One region of the Cupriavidus sp. KK10 genome, then DNA from elsewhere that is predicted to be linked to it. Evidence: predicted binding sites of a transcription regulator. Region 1 holds the regulator's gene; the other holds the start of a gene.
What was found. The regulator sigma-54, encoded in region 1, starts transcription at its own class of promoters, with help from an activator protein. The targets are predictions, from matches to a motif close to TGGCANGNAANCTGCTTT.
Positions count from the first base shown of each region.

Region 2: KB879_RS18605 (collagen-like triple helix repeat-containing protein) is a predicted target of sigma-54. The motif match lies at 6,167-6,184, and genes of this name have one in related genera.

Region 1 covers NZ_CP073677.1:440,000-447,609, reverse strand. The annotation lists gene lptC (LPS export ABC transporter periplasmic protein LptC) at 1-364, shown strand, start outside; gene lptA (lipopolysaccharide transport periplasmic protein LptA) at 433-1,083, shown strand; gene lptB (LPS export ABC transporter ATP-binding protein) at 1,141-1,941, shown strand; gene KB879_RS02305 (RNA polymerase factor sigma-54) at 2,077-3,558, shown strand; gene hpf (ribosome hibernation-promoting factor, HPF/YfiA family) at 3,607-3,957, shown strand; gene ptsN (PTS IIA-like nitrogen regulatory protein PtsN) at 4,413-4,868, shown strand; gene hprK (HPr(Ser) kinase/phosphatase) at 4,949-5,920, shown strand; gene KB879_RS02285 (PsiF family protein) at 6,083-6,475, shown strand; gene rapZ (RNase adapter RapZ) at 6,593-7,477, shown strand; gene KB879_RS02275 (LON peptidase substrate-binding domain-containing protein) at 7,569-7,610, shown strand, end outside.
Region 2 covers NZ_CP073677.1:3,983,132-3,990,741, reverse strand. The annotation lists gene KB879_RS18635 (pilus assembly protein) at 1-639, opposite strand, end outside; gene KB879_RS18630 (type II and III secretion system protein family protein) at 686-2,131, opposite strand; gene cpaB (Flp pilus assembly protein CpaB) at 2,151-3,104, opposite strand; gene KB879_RS18620 (TadE/TadG family type IV pilus assembly protein) at 3,155-3,631, opposite strand; gene KB879_RS18615 (prepilin peptidase) at 3,704-4,231, opposite strand; gene KB879_RS18610 (Flp family type IVb pilin) at 4,256-4,435, opposite strand; gene KB879_RS18605 (collagen-like triple helix repeat-containing protein) at 4,806-5,993, opposite strand; gene KB879_RS18600 (collagen-like triple helix repeat-containing protein) at 6,724-7,610, shown strand, end outside.

The DNA of each region.
Region 1 (7,610 bases):
GACCCGGCCCGCCATGCGCGCGTACGAGCCGGACCGCCCGCCGGTCACCGCCCGCGCCGATATGGGCCGCATGAACGCCGAGGGCTCGGTGATCGACCTGTACGGCAACGGCTTCGTCATGCGCCAGCAGGGCGTGGACGTGTCCAAGGACCCGCAGCTGACCGCCGCATCCAGTTATTTCCAGCTGCTGATCAATGACGACATCGTCAAGACCGACAAGCCAGTCAAGCTGACGCGCGGCCCGTCGGTGATGACCGCCAACGGCCTGATCTTCAACAACGTCACGCGCGAAGTACAATTGCTCGGCAATGTACGCGGCACCATCATCACCGGGCCGTCCCCAGGCCGCGCGCCGGGGTCCTGAGCCCCGGCCCGGGGGCCGCACCAACCCGCACCAACATACCCAGACGCCCTCAAGCAACCCCTGCCAACATGACTGCTTCCCTGACGACATCGTCCCGTCGACGCACCGCCCCGGCTCTGCTCGCCCTGGCCATGGCCTTCGGCCTGCTGGCCCAGCCCGCCCTGGCCGAGCGAGCGGACCGCGACAAGCCGATGGTGCTGGAGGCGGACAACGCCAGCTACGACGACGTCAAGCAGATCTATACGCTGACCGGCAACGTGGTGCTAACCAAGGGCACCATGATCCTGAAGTCCGACGCCGCCGAACTGCGCACCGACCCCGAGGGCTACCAGTTCGCGGTAGCCACCGCCAAGCCGGGCAAGCAGGCCTACATCCGCCAGAAGCGCGAAGGCGTCGACGAATACATCGACGGCTGGGGCGACCGCATCGAGTACGACGGCAAGCAGGAGTACTCCAAGCTGATCGGCAATGCCCGCATGGCGCGCCTGCAGGGCGCCAAGCAGGTCGATGAGATCCGCGGCGCGGTGCTGACCTATGACAGCCGCAAGGAGTTCTACACGGCCGCCGGCGGCGGCAGTGGCGACGCCGCGGCCGCCAATCCGTCCGGTCGCGTGCGCGCGGTGTTGTCGCCGCGCCAGGACCAGAAGGCCGGCGCCACGGGCAATGGCGGCTCGCCGCTGGACCTGAAGACGGCGCCCGCGCCTGCCAACAAACCCTGACGCCTGGCGCCGGCTTGCCTGCCCGCGCCAGAAACGCCTGAACGCCAGACCGTGCCAATGACCGATACCGCAACCATCGCCGACAAGCCTTCCGTCGAAGCCTCCACCGTCCTTCCCGGCGGCAGCACGCTGGTCGTGCGCCACCTGAAGAAGCGCTATGGCTCGCGCACGGTGGTCAAGGACGTCTCGCTCGACGTGAAGAGCGGCGAGGTGGTCGGCCTGCTCGGGCCTAACGGCGCGGGCAAGACCACCTCGTTCTACATGATCGTGGGCCTGGTGGCGCTGGACGAAGGCGATATCGTGCTCGACGGCGACCACATCAGCGGCCTGCCGATCCACGAGCGCGCGCGCATGGGGCTGTCGTACCTGCCGCAGGAAGCCTCGGTGTTCCGCAAGCTCAACGTCGAAGAGAACATCCGCGCGGTGCTGGAGCTTCAGGTGAGCAACGGCAAGCCGCTGCCCAAGACCGAGATCGAGCGCCGCCTGGATTCGCTGCTCGACGACCTGCAGATCGCGCACCTGCGCAACAACCCGGCGCTGTCGCTATCGGGCGGCGAGCGCCGCCGTGTCGAAATCGCGCGCGCGCTGGCGTCGTCGCCGCGCTTCATCCTGCTGGACGAACCCTTCGCCGGCGTGGACCCGATCGCCGTGGGCGAGATCCAACGCATCGTCAGTTTCCTCAAGGCACGCAATATCGGCGTGCTGATCACCGACCACAACGTGCGCGAGACGCTCGGCATCTGCGACCACGCCTACATCATCAGCGAAGGCACGGTGCTGGCCGCGGGCCAGCCCGAGGAAATCATCGCCAATGACGCAGTGCGGCGCGTCTACCTGGGCGAGAACTTCCGCATGTGACTTAACGGCCTGCCCGCGAGCGGCAGGCCTCTTCGCGGGCGCGCGTGGGCCCTCCCACAGCCAGCGGCGATCGGACCGCATAAGCGATAGCAATTTCCGTTCCAACAACGGAAAGATGCGCATAGAATAGCTCGCATGAAACCGTCGCTACAGCTCCGTCTTTCCCAGCATCTGGCCCTGACCCCGCAACTGCAGCAGTCGATCCGGCTGCTGCAGCTCTCCACGCTGGAACTGCAGCAAGAGGTCGAACAGGCGCTGACGGAAAACCCGCTGCTCGAGCGCGAGAACGACTGGATCGAAAGCCCGCTGCGCGTGGCGGCCGACGGCTCGGTCAACCTGCAGAGCGCACCGGCGCCCGCCCCGGCTGAGCCCCAGGGCAATGGCGAGGCTCGCGCCGACGGCGCGGGTGACGACGACAGCTATGGCGACAGCGGCAACGGCGACGACTACGGCAGCGGCGACTGGAGCCTGGACGACTTTGCCCGCCGCCCCCAGGGCGACGAGGATGAAAAAACGCCGATGCAGCTGCGCGAGGCCGAGCCCACGCTGCGCGAGTACCTGATGGAGCAGCTCACGCCGCTGAAGATCTCGGCGCGCGACAAAGGCCTGGCCATCTTCCTGATCGAATCGCTCGACGACGATGGCTACCTGAGCGCATCGCTTGAGGAGATCTGCACGGAGTTGCCGGAAGAACTCGAGTTCGAGATCGACGAAGTCCACGCCATCCTCACGCTGCTGCAGAGTTTCGACCCGCCCGGCGTGGGTGCGCGCAACGCCGCCGAGTGCCTGGCCCTGCAGTTGCGACGCCTGACGCACCCGCAACGCGAACTGGCGCTGAACATCGTTAGCAATCACCTGGAGTTGCTCGCAGTACGCGACTACACGCGGCTGAAGAAGGCGCTGCAGGTAGATGAAGTGGCACTGAAGTCCGCACACGAACTGATCCGCTCGCTGGCGCCCTACCCCGGCCATGCGTACAGCCGCCCGGAAGCGGACTTTGTGGTGCCGGACGTGTTCGTGCGCAAGGGTGGCGGCGGCTGGATCGCGCAGCTCAATCCGGATGTGATGCCGAGGCTGCGCATCAACGATATGTATGCCCAAATCCTGCGTGGCGCGAAGGGTGAGTCCGGCACGGCCGGACTGCAGCAAAAGCTGCAAGAGGCGCGCTGGCTGATCAAGAACATCCAGCAAAGGTTCGACACAATCCTGCGTGTCTCGCAGGCCATTGTCGAGCGTCAAAAGAACTTTTTCAGTCACGGCGAAATCGCCATGCGCCCCTTGGTTTTGCGGGAGATTGCCGATACACTGGGTTTACACGAGTCAACCATCTCCCGGGTGACGACCAATAAATTCATGGCAACGCCGATGGGTACTTTCGAACTGAAGTACTTCTTCGGCAGCCACGTGTCCACCGAAACCGGTGGCGCGGCTTCATCAACGGCCATCCGCGCCTTGATCAAGCAACTGATAGGAGCCGAAGACCCGAGGAATCCCCTTTCCGACAGTCGCATTGCCGAACTGCTGGGTGAGCAAGGCTTTGTTGTTGCGCGCCGCACTGTTGCCAAGTATCGCGAAGCCCTGAAGATCCCCGCAGTCAATCTCCGCAAGTCTTTGTAGCCGAGCCCACCGCCTGCCTGGTGAGGCTCTTTCAGAAGGAGAAGCGCTATGAACTTCAAGATCAGTGGACACCACCTGGACATCACGCCCCCTCTGCGTGAGTACGTGGAAACGAAGCTGGAGCGAATCGTCAGGCATTTCGATCAGGTCATTGGCGTTAGCGTGCTGCTCTCTGTCGACAACCACAAGGAAAAGGACCGGCGTCAGTACGCGGAAATTAATCTACATCTCAAGGGCAAGGACATCTTTGTCGAGGCGCATCACGAAGACCTATATGCAGCGATCGACGCACTCGTCGACAAGCTGGACCGTCAGGTGATCCGCTACAAGGATCGCGTGCAAGGCCACGACCGCGAAGCGGTCAAGTACCAGATGGCCGCAGCGCAAATGCAGCAATGACCGTGCCCGGCAGCCCCGCAGCGGGCTGCTGAATCAGGATTGAACAGGCAAGCCGCGCCACGAAGCGCGGCTTTTTTGCGCCCTTGCGTTCCGGGTTGCCGCCGGCATGCCGCGCCCGCACTGGCGGTGCGGCCCGGCTGTGGCGCCGGAGCCAACGCTTTTCACCCGAATGGGCAAGAGTGTTCGCAAGCGCAGCGCCAAGGTGTATGCTGCGCCATACAAAGAGAGGGAATCCTGGCCGCGCCCCGCATCGGTGCGCCGGCTCCCGGCCCGGAGGCACGATTGCATCACCATGTATCGTTCTGCACCGGCTTGCCCCGCTGCGCTGCACAATACGGGGGTAGTCGCTGCTCTATAATGGGCCGGACGCCTCCGGCCAGGCCAACGGCAGCCCGGAGCCAGCCCACTGCCCCGCGGAACGATCTGCCCGCTAACTGAAATCCTGCGCATCGCCCATGAATCGTTTGGCCAAATTGCTGCCACCCGGCAACATCACCCTGGACGTCAGCGTCACCAGCAAGAAGCGTGTGTTCGAGCAGGCCGGGCTCCTCTTCGAGAACAACCATGGTGTGGCGCGCGCCATCGTGACGGACAACCTGTTCGCGCGCGAGTCGCTGGGATCCACCGGCCTGGGCGCCGGCGTGGCGATCCCGCACGGCCGCATCAAGGGCCTGAAGCAGCCGCTGGCCGCCTTCATGCGCCTGGCCGAGCCGATTCCGTTCGAATCGCCGGATGGCAAGCCGGTATCGCTGCTGATCTTCCTGCTGGTGCCCGAACAGGCTACGCAGCAGCACCTGGAAATCCTGTCAGAAATCGCGCAACTGCTTTCCGACCGCGACATGCGCGAAGGACTGGCCACGCTGCCGACGCCCGATGCCGTCCATCAGTTGCTGATCGCATGGCATCCCTGATCCCCTGATCCCCCAGGCGGGCCGGCACCAGACCGGGCAGGCGCCAGGCGCTTCGCAAACCGCCCCACCAGTCATACCGCATGGAACTCACCGGCGTCACCTCCCAGTCCATCTTCGACGACAACGCAGCCGACATCAAACTCTCGTGGGTGGCCGGCCTGGAAGGCGCGGACCGCGCCTTCGACGTGGAGTTCGCCCGCGAAGCCACCTCCGCCGCCGACCTGGTGGGCCACCTGAACCTGATCCACCCCAACCGCATCCAGGTGCTCGGCAAGCCCGAAATCACTTATTACCAGCGGCTGGACGATGAGACCCGCAAGCGCCAAATGGGCGAGCTGATCCTGTTGGAGCCGCCCTTCCTGGTGATCGCCGACGGCATGGAGCCGCCGCCCGACCTGGAACTGCGCTGCACGCGCTCGTCCACGCCGCTGTTCACCACGCCGGTGTCGTCGGCCGCGGTGATCGACCACTTGCGCCTGTACCTGTCGCGCATCTCCGCGCCGCGCGTGACCATGCACGGGGTCTTCCTCGACATCCTGGGCATGGGCGTGCTGATCATGGGCGAATCGGGCCTGGGCAAGAGCGAACTGGGCCTGGAACTGATCTCGCGCGGCCACGGGCTGGTGGCCGACGATGCCGTGGACTTCGTGCGCCTGGGGCCGGATTTTATCGAAGGCCGCTGCCCGCCGCTGCTGCAGAACCTGCTTGAAGTGCGCGGCCTGGGCCTGCTCGACATCAAGACCATCTTCGGTGAGACCGCGGTGCGGCGGAAGATGAAGATCAAACTGGTGGTGCAGTTGGTGCGCCGCAACGACGGCGAGTTCGAGCGGCTGCCGCTCGATTCGCAATACCTGGACGTGCTGGGCCTGCCGATCCACATGGTCAAGATCCAGGTGGCGGCCGGGCGCAACCTGGCCGTGCTGGTCGAGGCCGCGGTGCGCAACACCATCCTGCGCCTGCGCGGCATCGATACGCTGCGCGACTTCATGGACCGGCAGCGCGCCGCGATGCAGGCCGATGCGGTTTCGCGCGGCCAGGGCCGCCTGCTCTGAGCCCCAGCGTTTTCATTTGCTTACAACGGCGTTGACGCAGAACGTCAACGTTCTTCAGGCATGCTCCGTTTTGTGCTGTAATGGGCATCGCGCCCGTTACGGAAGCTGCAACGCCGGCAATGGCGCGCGGCCATGAAGTTTTCCACACCCAGGAGAGCAAGCATGAAGAAACTGATCGCGATGTGCGCGCTGGTCACCCCGATGATCGCCGCCAGCGCTTTTGCACAGACCACGGCCACGCCGGCAACCCCCGCCACGCCAGCCAAGCCAGCGGCCACCGCACCGGCAACGCCGGCCATGCCTGCCACGCCCGCCACCCCGGCTACCCCGGACAAGCCCGCAGCCAACGCCCAGCAGGACAAGATGAAGGCCTGCAATACGCAAGCCGCCGGCAAGAAGGGCGACGAACGCAAGGCGTTCATGAAGGAATGCCTGTCCAAGGGCGCGTCCAAGACCCAGCAGGAGAAAATGGCTTCCTGCAGCAAGTCGGGCAAGGGCAAGAAGGGCGACGAATACAAGGCCTACATGAAGGAATGCCTGTCCAAGGCAGCCTGAGCCGCAGCCAGCGCTGCAAACTGACGGCAAAAGCATGGCGAACCGCGAGGTTCGCCATGCTTGCTTTGTGCGTGGTGTCATGACGCCTTCATCACGTGATGCTATGCTTCAGTTGCTATGCGCATCATCCTCATCACCGGCATATCCGGTTCCGGCAAGTCCGTCGCACTGAACGTGCTCGAAGACGCAGGCTACTACTGCGTGGACAACCTGCCGGCTCAGTTCATCCCGGAACTGACCCGCTACCTCGACAGCCAGGGCTATACGCACCTGGGCGTCGCCACTGACATCCGCAGCCGCGAGTCGCTCGACCAGCTGCCCGACACCGTGCGCGCGCTGGCCGCGGAGCACCAGGTCGAGGTGGTGTTCCTGACCGCCAGCACCGACGCACTGGTGCAGCGCTATTCCGAGACGCGCCGCCGCCACCCGCTGTCGGTGCGTACCGACGGCATGCCGGGCCCTGGCGTTGAACCGGCCTTCAACGACACCGCGCTGATGGAAGCGATCGAGATGGAGCGCGCGCTGCTGAGCCCGCTGGCCGAGGCCGCGCACCGCATCGACACCAGCAATGTGCGCACCAATACGCTGCGCAGCTGGATCAAGGAGCTGATCCGCGACGACAGCCAGCGGCTGACGCTGCTGTTCGAGTCGTTCGGCTTCAAGCATGGCGTGCCCAGCGATGCGGACATGGTGTTCGACGTGCGCTCGCTGCCCAACCCCTATTACGACCTGGCCTTGCGCCCGCTGACGGGGCGTGACACGCCGGTGATCGACTTCCTGCAGGCCCAGCCAATGGTGCTGGCAATGGCCGAGGATATCCGCGCCTATGTGGAAAAGTGGCTGCCAAGCTTCATTGCCGACAACCGCAGCTACCTGACCGTGGCGATCGGCTGCACCGGCGGGCAGCATCGCTCGGTCTATATTACGGAAAGGCTTGCCAACTACTTCCGGGCGCATGGTAATGTGCTGGTGAGACACCGAGAGCTCGCACCGGCGGGCTGACGCAGGCGGGACTGCCCACTGGGATCACTGGCATCTGCGCACCGCGTTGGCCGGCTGGCCCATTGCTGCGCGATACCCAAGCTGGCACTGCATGTCCTCGACCGACCTCTACCGTCCCACGGGATCAGAAGTT
Region 2 (7,610 bases), 3.1 Mb from region 1:
CACGAAGACCTGGTCGAAGCGGCGCAGGTTGCGCACCGCCTCGACAAAGTGGAAGCCCGGACTTAGGTTCAGGTACAGCGCGCCGTCGCGCGCCGGCAGGCCCAGGTCCAGCAGCAGCACTTCGGCGCGCGCATCGGTCTTTTCGTTCAGCGGCAGGTGGCGGCGTGCCGCCGCCGCCAGGTTCACGGCCAGGCTGGTCACGCCCACGCCGGGGCGTGCGCCCAGCAGCGCCACGATCTTGCCCTGGCGCGCCGACTGGGCCGGGCGCACCTGCTCGCCCGGCACGGCCAGGCGCTTGACCACGGCCTCGGCATCGGCCGGCGCGTCGCGCAGGTCGATAAAGTCCTTCACGCCCACGCGCAGCGCCGCCAGCATGATGCCGGGCTCGTCGGCGTGGCCCACCGCGACCAGCGGCAGGCCTGGGAAGAGCCGCAGCAGCTGCTCGCCCAGCCGCGCCGACGCGCCGGCCAGTTCCGTCGAGAAATGCAGGAACACCAGCCCCGGGCGCAGCTGGGCCGCGCGCTCGAGAAAGGCTTCCTGGGCGCCGCCTTCAGCCACCAGCGTGCCCAGCCCGCCCAGGACCCTGCCCAGCCAGTCCTTCACTTCGCCCTGCGTTGCATGCAACAGAAAATAGTCCATCTCTCTGCCTCAAGCCGTTGGCCATGCCTGCCGGCACGGCCGGCGGCTATTTTGAGAAACCCGGCAAAGTCGGGTCCGCGTATTCGCCCAGCACATACCAGCCCCATACATTGGGGTTGCCGCTAGTGCGGCCGTCGGCACCAACCGCTTGCGCCGCCGGCGCGCCCTTGGCCAGCGGCTTCACCAGGCGCGGCGTGACGACGATCATCAGCTCACGGTCTTCCTGGTGGAAATTCAGGTTCTTGAAGAAGGCGCCGATCACCGGCAGGTCGCCCAGCACCGGCACCTTGTTGACGTTGCTGACGGTGTTGCGGCTGACCAGCCCGCCGATCACGAAGCTCTCGCCGTCACCCAGCTCCACCGTGGTGTCGGCGCGCCGCGTGACGATGGCGGGCACCACCGCGCCATTGATCGAGATGCCGCGCGAGGGGTCGAGGTCGCTTGCCTCCGGTGCCACCTTCAGCGCGATGCGGTCGGCCGACAGCACCGTGGGCGACACCGTCAGCCCGATGCCGAACGGCTTGAACTGGATCGTGGTCGTGCCCAGCGCCTGCGGCACCGGGATCGGGATCTCGCCGCCGGCCAGGAAGCTGGCGCTCTGGCCAGACAGCGCCACCAGGCTGGGCTCGGCCAGCACGCGCACCAGACCGTTGGCCTCCAGCAGGCTGATATTGGCGAAGATGCCGTGCGTCAGCGACGCGGCCACCAGGTTGAAGGCATTGCTCATCGGCGACGCGATGTCGGCACTGAAACTGCCCGGCGCGCCGCCGCTGCCGGGCGTAAAGGTGAACTTGTTCAGCGTCGATGGCGAGAACGTGCCGAAGGCAAAGCCGGAGTTGTTGCGGAAGAAGTTGATGCCGACTTCCTTGAGCACGGTCTTGCTGATCTCCACCACCTTGACGTCGACCTGCACGGTGCCGGAGAGCGGCACGGTCGAGCGGTCCACCACCAGGCCGGGCTTGCCATCGCTCTTGCCGTTGGTGGCCGCGCGCGCAGCGGCCTGCGCGCGCGCCGCGGCATAGGCATCGGGCGACTGCCCGGTGATGGTGGTACCGGCCGCGGAATAGCCGAGCTTCGCGCCATCGGCATCGGCATCGGGCGCGATGGCATCGACCTGCACGTTGTAAGTCAGAGGCTCGGCGCCGCCGCGCGTCCACACCATCACGTCGGTCACACCGGGTTGCTTGGCCACCAGCAGCACGCTGGGGGCACCGCGTGTGCGCAGCACCAGCGCATCGGCCACCGCCGGGTTGCCCACCGCCACGCGCTCCACCGGCTGCGCGCTGCGGATCTCCTTCTGCGCGCCGGCCAGCAGGCGCAACTGGCGTGCGTTCACGGCTTCCTGCGCCTGTGCGCGCGGCGCCAGTGCGCACCACGCGGTAGTGGCCAGCATCGCGGCCAGCGCGAGCTGCATCAGCCTGCGGCGCAGGGCCGCCGAATGGGGGTACTTCCGGGCCTGGTACTTCCGGGCCTGGTTCTTCTGGATATGCATAAGGTCGGCGCCCACGTTCTTATTCGATCTCGCGCTTGCCCGCGCGGATCACTTCCACGCCTGCGCTTTGTCTTGCCAGGGCTGGCGCGGGCGGCGCGGCAACCTGCAACGGCCGCGGCACCGGGGCTGCCACCGGCGCGCGGGGGGCAGAGGCACCGGTGGTAGCAGCCAGGCCGGACAGCACCACGCCGGCCATGGCCTTGTCGGGGGCGGCGCGCGGCGCGTCGGCGGGAACGCCGGCGCGCGCGGCCAGCGCGGGCTGGGGTTCGGCAAACATGCCGTCGCTGGGCATGGCTTCATCCTGCGGATTGCGCAGCGCCAGCAGCAGGCGCCCGGACTGCTGCGCCATCGCCAGCCAGCTGACCTGCTCCAGCGGCACCGACAGCACCGCGGTCTTGGCGCCTTCCTGGCGCGCCATCATCTGCTCCGGCTTGGCGTTCTGCGGCCGGTTGACCGAGGCGACGCCATAGGCCAGCACGCGCAGGCGCGACAGCAGCATGCGCGCCTGGCTTTCCGGGATCTCCTGCTGGTCGCGGCGCAGCACCAGGAAGACATCGACATAGTCGCCCGGCTGCACCTGGTTGCCGACGCCGATGACTTCATCGACCGACACGGCCACCGCGCGTTCGCCCTCCCGCACCTGCGTGGCCAGGCCGGCCAGCAACTGGCTTTCGAGCACCGGCACGTTGGCACCCAGTGCCAGCAGCGGCACCTGCCCGGTCACGCGTGCCACCTCGCTGTAGGCGCCGGCGGGATCGATGGGCAGCATCTCTACCTTGAGCGCATCGGCGTCAAGCGGCTTGCCTGCTTCCGCCGCGCGCGTGGTCACCACCACCGGATGCAGCGGCCTGGCCGCATTCGACGCCGCGGGCACCTGGGCCGGCTGGCGGCCCACCTGCCACGCCAGCAGCGCAAGCAGCAGGGCCAGGCCGAGCAGCACCCCCGCCAGGAGTCGGATCTGCTTGCTGGTCATGCGGGATTCCTTGGGATGAGCATGGCGTGGGGGCGTCGCGGCATGGCGGCTCAGATATCAGGAGAAAGCTGGACCATGGCCGAGCCCGACAGCATCGCGGGGATCGGGACCATCGGCACGGCGGGGAGGATGTTGGTGGTGGGAAGGTTCAGCGTGACCTGCACGCAGACATCGGTGGAACCGGGCGCGCAGGGCACCGCCTGCGCAACGTTGCCGGGGGGCAGCAGATTCCTGATGGAGGTGGGAAGCGTGCCCCGCGCCATCGCTGCCGCGGCATCGACGCGCGCGCCCTGCGTGGCCGCGAGGCCTGAGCCGGAAACGCCCGCTGGATAGCGCAGCGCAGCGCGCGCGCCTTCCTCGGCGGCCAGCGTCAGCACCTGCTGCAGCGCCAGCATCACGCCGTAGTAAATGATGCCGATCACGATGGCGAGCAGCACCGGCGCCACGATCGCAAACTCGATCGCAGCGCTGCCGGCGCCGTGGCGGCGTCGGTTGATCCCCCTGTTGGCCCTTGCGTGCAGCAACATCTGAAACCCCGGTCCTTTGGTGTTCTTTCGCGCCGACCGGCGACGCAGCCTGCTTGCCCGTGGCCTGTCCGGCTATTGGCCCGCGGCCATCCAGACCAGCACGCCCACGGCCAGGTACGCGGCATATGGAATGCCGCGCGCCCGCGAAAACTGCGCCGTTGGAATGGGTCTGTCCTGGTGATGCAAGGCTTGCTCCGTAGCCGGCGTGCTGGCTGCCACGCGCAGGCGTGCCGCGGCCCGCTGCCGAAGCGCGGCCAGTACGCTGCTGTCCAGTGCCAGCGCCAGCAGCGCGTGCACCAGCCCGAGCAGGCTGCCGACGACCCATGCCACCACCAGTCCTTGCGGGCCGGTGAACAGGCCCACCACCGCCAGGAACTTGACGTCCCCTGCGGCCATGCGCCCGAGGGCGTACGCCGGCAGCGTGACGGCAAGACCCAGCCCCGCGCCGGTCAGACGCGCGGCCAGCGGCAGTTCCGTGGCCTGCCCGGCGAGCAGTGCAAGTCCGAGGACTAGCACGGCGGCCGCCAGCAAGGCGTTGGGAACGCGCCGGTAGGCAAGATCTGTGTAGAGGGTCGCCGCGCAGAGGAGCGCGGAAATCACGCCGGTCTTATGGTTTCGGCCTGCTCAATTGACGAACCATCCCGAAACCTTGACTGAGAGCCGGGTGAAGCTGGCGTTGAGTTCTGTGCCGAGTTGGCCGGCGCCGACTGCGATGGCCAAAGCGACGAGCCCGACGATCAAGCCATACTCGATAGCCGTCGCCCCGCGCTCATCTTTAATAAAGCGTGCAATGAGTCGTTTCATGTTGTCACTCCCGAGTGATCTAAGAAGCCGCGATCACGCTTCCCCCGTTCGATTATCACGGTGCTCTGTGGCCCGCTCTTTTATCGACATTTCACGCTTGCTGCGTTTTCTTTTTAAGATATGGAATGTCTCAACCATACCCCTCCTATGGGTGATAGCAATGACCCAAAGGGGTTAAGACATGCGTTTGAAACGACCCGGCACGCCCGGGTCACAGGTTGTCAAAGAACAGGCTTGCAGGCCGGGAACCGGCCTGCAAGCTGGCATTGCGGTCATTGCGGCCGCAATGCCAGCCAAAATAAAAAGATGCGCTGCGACGGGGTGATGAGCGACAGCGCACCGTGAAAACACCTAGCCGGTATGAGACATTTCAGCGCAGCAGGCCACCCACCAGCGGCAATTGCAGCGTCTTGACGTCGCCGCTGCCACCCTGGCTGTCTTGAGCGCCCTGCTTCAGCCCGCCGACCAGCCCGGTCACCGGCGCCAGCAGCGCGGTCACGGGACTGAGCGCGCCGCCCGCGGAGCCGCCCTCACCTCCGCCGGCGACCTTGGCCAGCGGCAGGTTGTTCACCACGCCGCCGAGCGGGTTGCCGCCATGGCCGCCATCGCCGCCGTACCCGCCGCCCGCGCCTGCCAGCGGCAGGTTGTTCAGCAGGCCACCAAGCGGGTTGCCGCCGCCCTGACCATTGCCGTTGAGGAGCGCGCCAGCGGCCGCGACCGTCTTGCCGGCCTCAGTCACCACGCCGCCCAGCGGCGAGACCACCGGCGCGTGGCTGTTGCTGATCATGCTGCCGCCGGCAGCCGCGGTATTGCCGACCTTGTAGAGCAGGCCGTTGGCCGGATCGCCCAGGTGCGTGACCGCGCCCAGGGTCTGCGTGCCGTCGGTGACCTTGCTGGTCAGCGGCACGATGACCTTGCTGACCGAATTCGTGACCTGCGCGACCGGGCCTTCGGACAGCACGCTGTGCACCTTGCCGCTGCTATCGTGCACCGCGATGCCCACGTGCCTGACCAGGCCGCCCACCGGCTCGGTCACCGGCGCCAGTGGTGCCAGCTTCTCGGTGCCCAGGCCGTATACCAGGTCGCCGCCGCTGATCAGCGTCTCGCCCACGTCGTGGACCACATTGCTGGTGCTGGCAACCGTCACGCCAACCGGGTTGTCGACCGAACCCATCTGCCCCAGCCCGTCGCGCACGCCCGCGCCGAGCGAGCCAACGGCCCTGCCGGCATTGATCACCACGTCGCCGGCGCCTTCGCGCGCCTTGGTGGGCAGCAACGGCAGCGGCGCTTCCTGGATGCTCTTGCCGACCTCGCTGATGGCATTGCCCGTGGCCACCACGGTATTGCCCGCGCCTTCGGTCACCTTGGCGGTGGGCGTGGTCTCGCCCGATGCGGACGGTCCCGGCGTGACCGGCGTGTCGATGTTGCTGTTCGGCCGCGGATTGGCGCCGCTGCCGCCACCGCTCGACGAACAGCCTGCCATCAGCAAGGCAATAGCGGCCACGCCGGCCGCGGCCAGTGAGGTCATGGAATGCTGCGACGGATGCTTGGTTTGCATTGTCCTTCTCCTGTCTTGTTGGCCACGGTGCTGCCGGCCGTCTTGTCTTATGTGCGCCGCATGGGATTGCCGACGAGCCTCCCCGGAGTCCCGCTTTGTTCCTCTGGCGGACCGCTCCGAACCGGCACGGCAAGACAGTGGAACGCGGGATCGTCGGCGCGTCTGGACAACAAATGGCAAGGCCCGTGCCAGCGGCGCCGGCGGTGCCGGCACGGAACCGGCCGCGGCGCTGCAAGCCTTGCCTGGCGCGGATTGCCGGGGTCCGGGGTAGCCACGTGCTGGGCCCAAACGCCGTTGCGGCGCGGGCCTGACGTGTTACGTGCTACGTAACGTGTTCCTGGAACACGGGAACACGGCGGCGCGGATGACCGTGGCGGGAGGGCGGTGGCAGCGCACGGCACGGCGCGCTTTCCTGGCTGGGTCGCCATCGCCGCATGGCCCGCCGTTCCGGCTGTTTTGTTCCCTGCAGACGCCACACGTTACGTAACGCGTAACGCGCAGCCGCCCCGACACCCCGTCCCCGGCGGCGCCGCAAGCGGTTCCCGCCACTCCCCTGGGAACCGCGCCCGGCAAGGCTTTGCGGGCACCACACCCGAATTCCGCAGGGTCCCTTCCGGGACGCGTCGCGGCGCTGGCATACCGATTGCGCCATATCCGTCACCGCCGCACGCAGAAAGCGAACGCGTTGCGCGGCCGAGCGATTTAAACGACGGGAATGAGGGAACAGAACATGCGCAAACAACAACTCGCCGTAACGGCACTCCTCGCAACCTTGCTGGCCCTGGGTGGCTGCGCCAGCGGCAGCGGATCGACCTCCATGGGCACCAGCGATACGGCGGGCACCAATGGCGGCACTAAGACTACGGGAACCGATGGCACTGGCGGCATGGGTGGCTCCGGCGGCAGCACCGACCTGGCCGGCGGCGGTACCGGTGGCACGGGCGGCGGCACGGGTGGTACCGGCGGCACCGGTGGAACGGGTGGCAACGGCGGCAACACTGGCGGCGGCGAAACGCCCACCTCGCTGACCCCGACCGCCACGGTCATCAACAATGCCGGCACGGTGCTGGGCAATACGGGCAGCACCGTCACCGACCTCGGCAACCAGCTCGGCAGCGCCAACCTGCCGCTGGTGCCGACGCAGACGCAAAGCGGCCTGGGCGGCGTGGTGGCCTCCACCGGCGATGCCGTGGGCGCGCTGGCCGCGGGCCTGCAAGCGGGCCTGGGCAGCATCCCCAATTCGACCAACCCGGTTGGCACCACGGTCGCCAGCACCGGCAATGTGGTCACCGAACTCGGCAAGGGAGTGTCCAGCGCCGGCACCGCTGTCAGCGGGCTGGGCACCGGCCAGCTCGCGCCGCTGGCGCCGCTGACTTCGCCGCTGGGCACGGTGGTGGACAAGCTGGGCGACACGGTGACCAGCACCGGCGGCACGCTGACCACGGTGCTGTCGACCGGCGCGGTCGAGCAAGTGACCACTACCACCAGCAAGCTGATCGTGCCGATCACTTCGCAGCTGACCGGCGCCACCCAGACGCTGGGCGCGGCCACGGGCCTGGGCGCTCCGACCGGCGGGCTGCTGGCGACCGTGGGCGGTGCGCTGGCCACGGCCGGCAC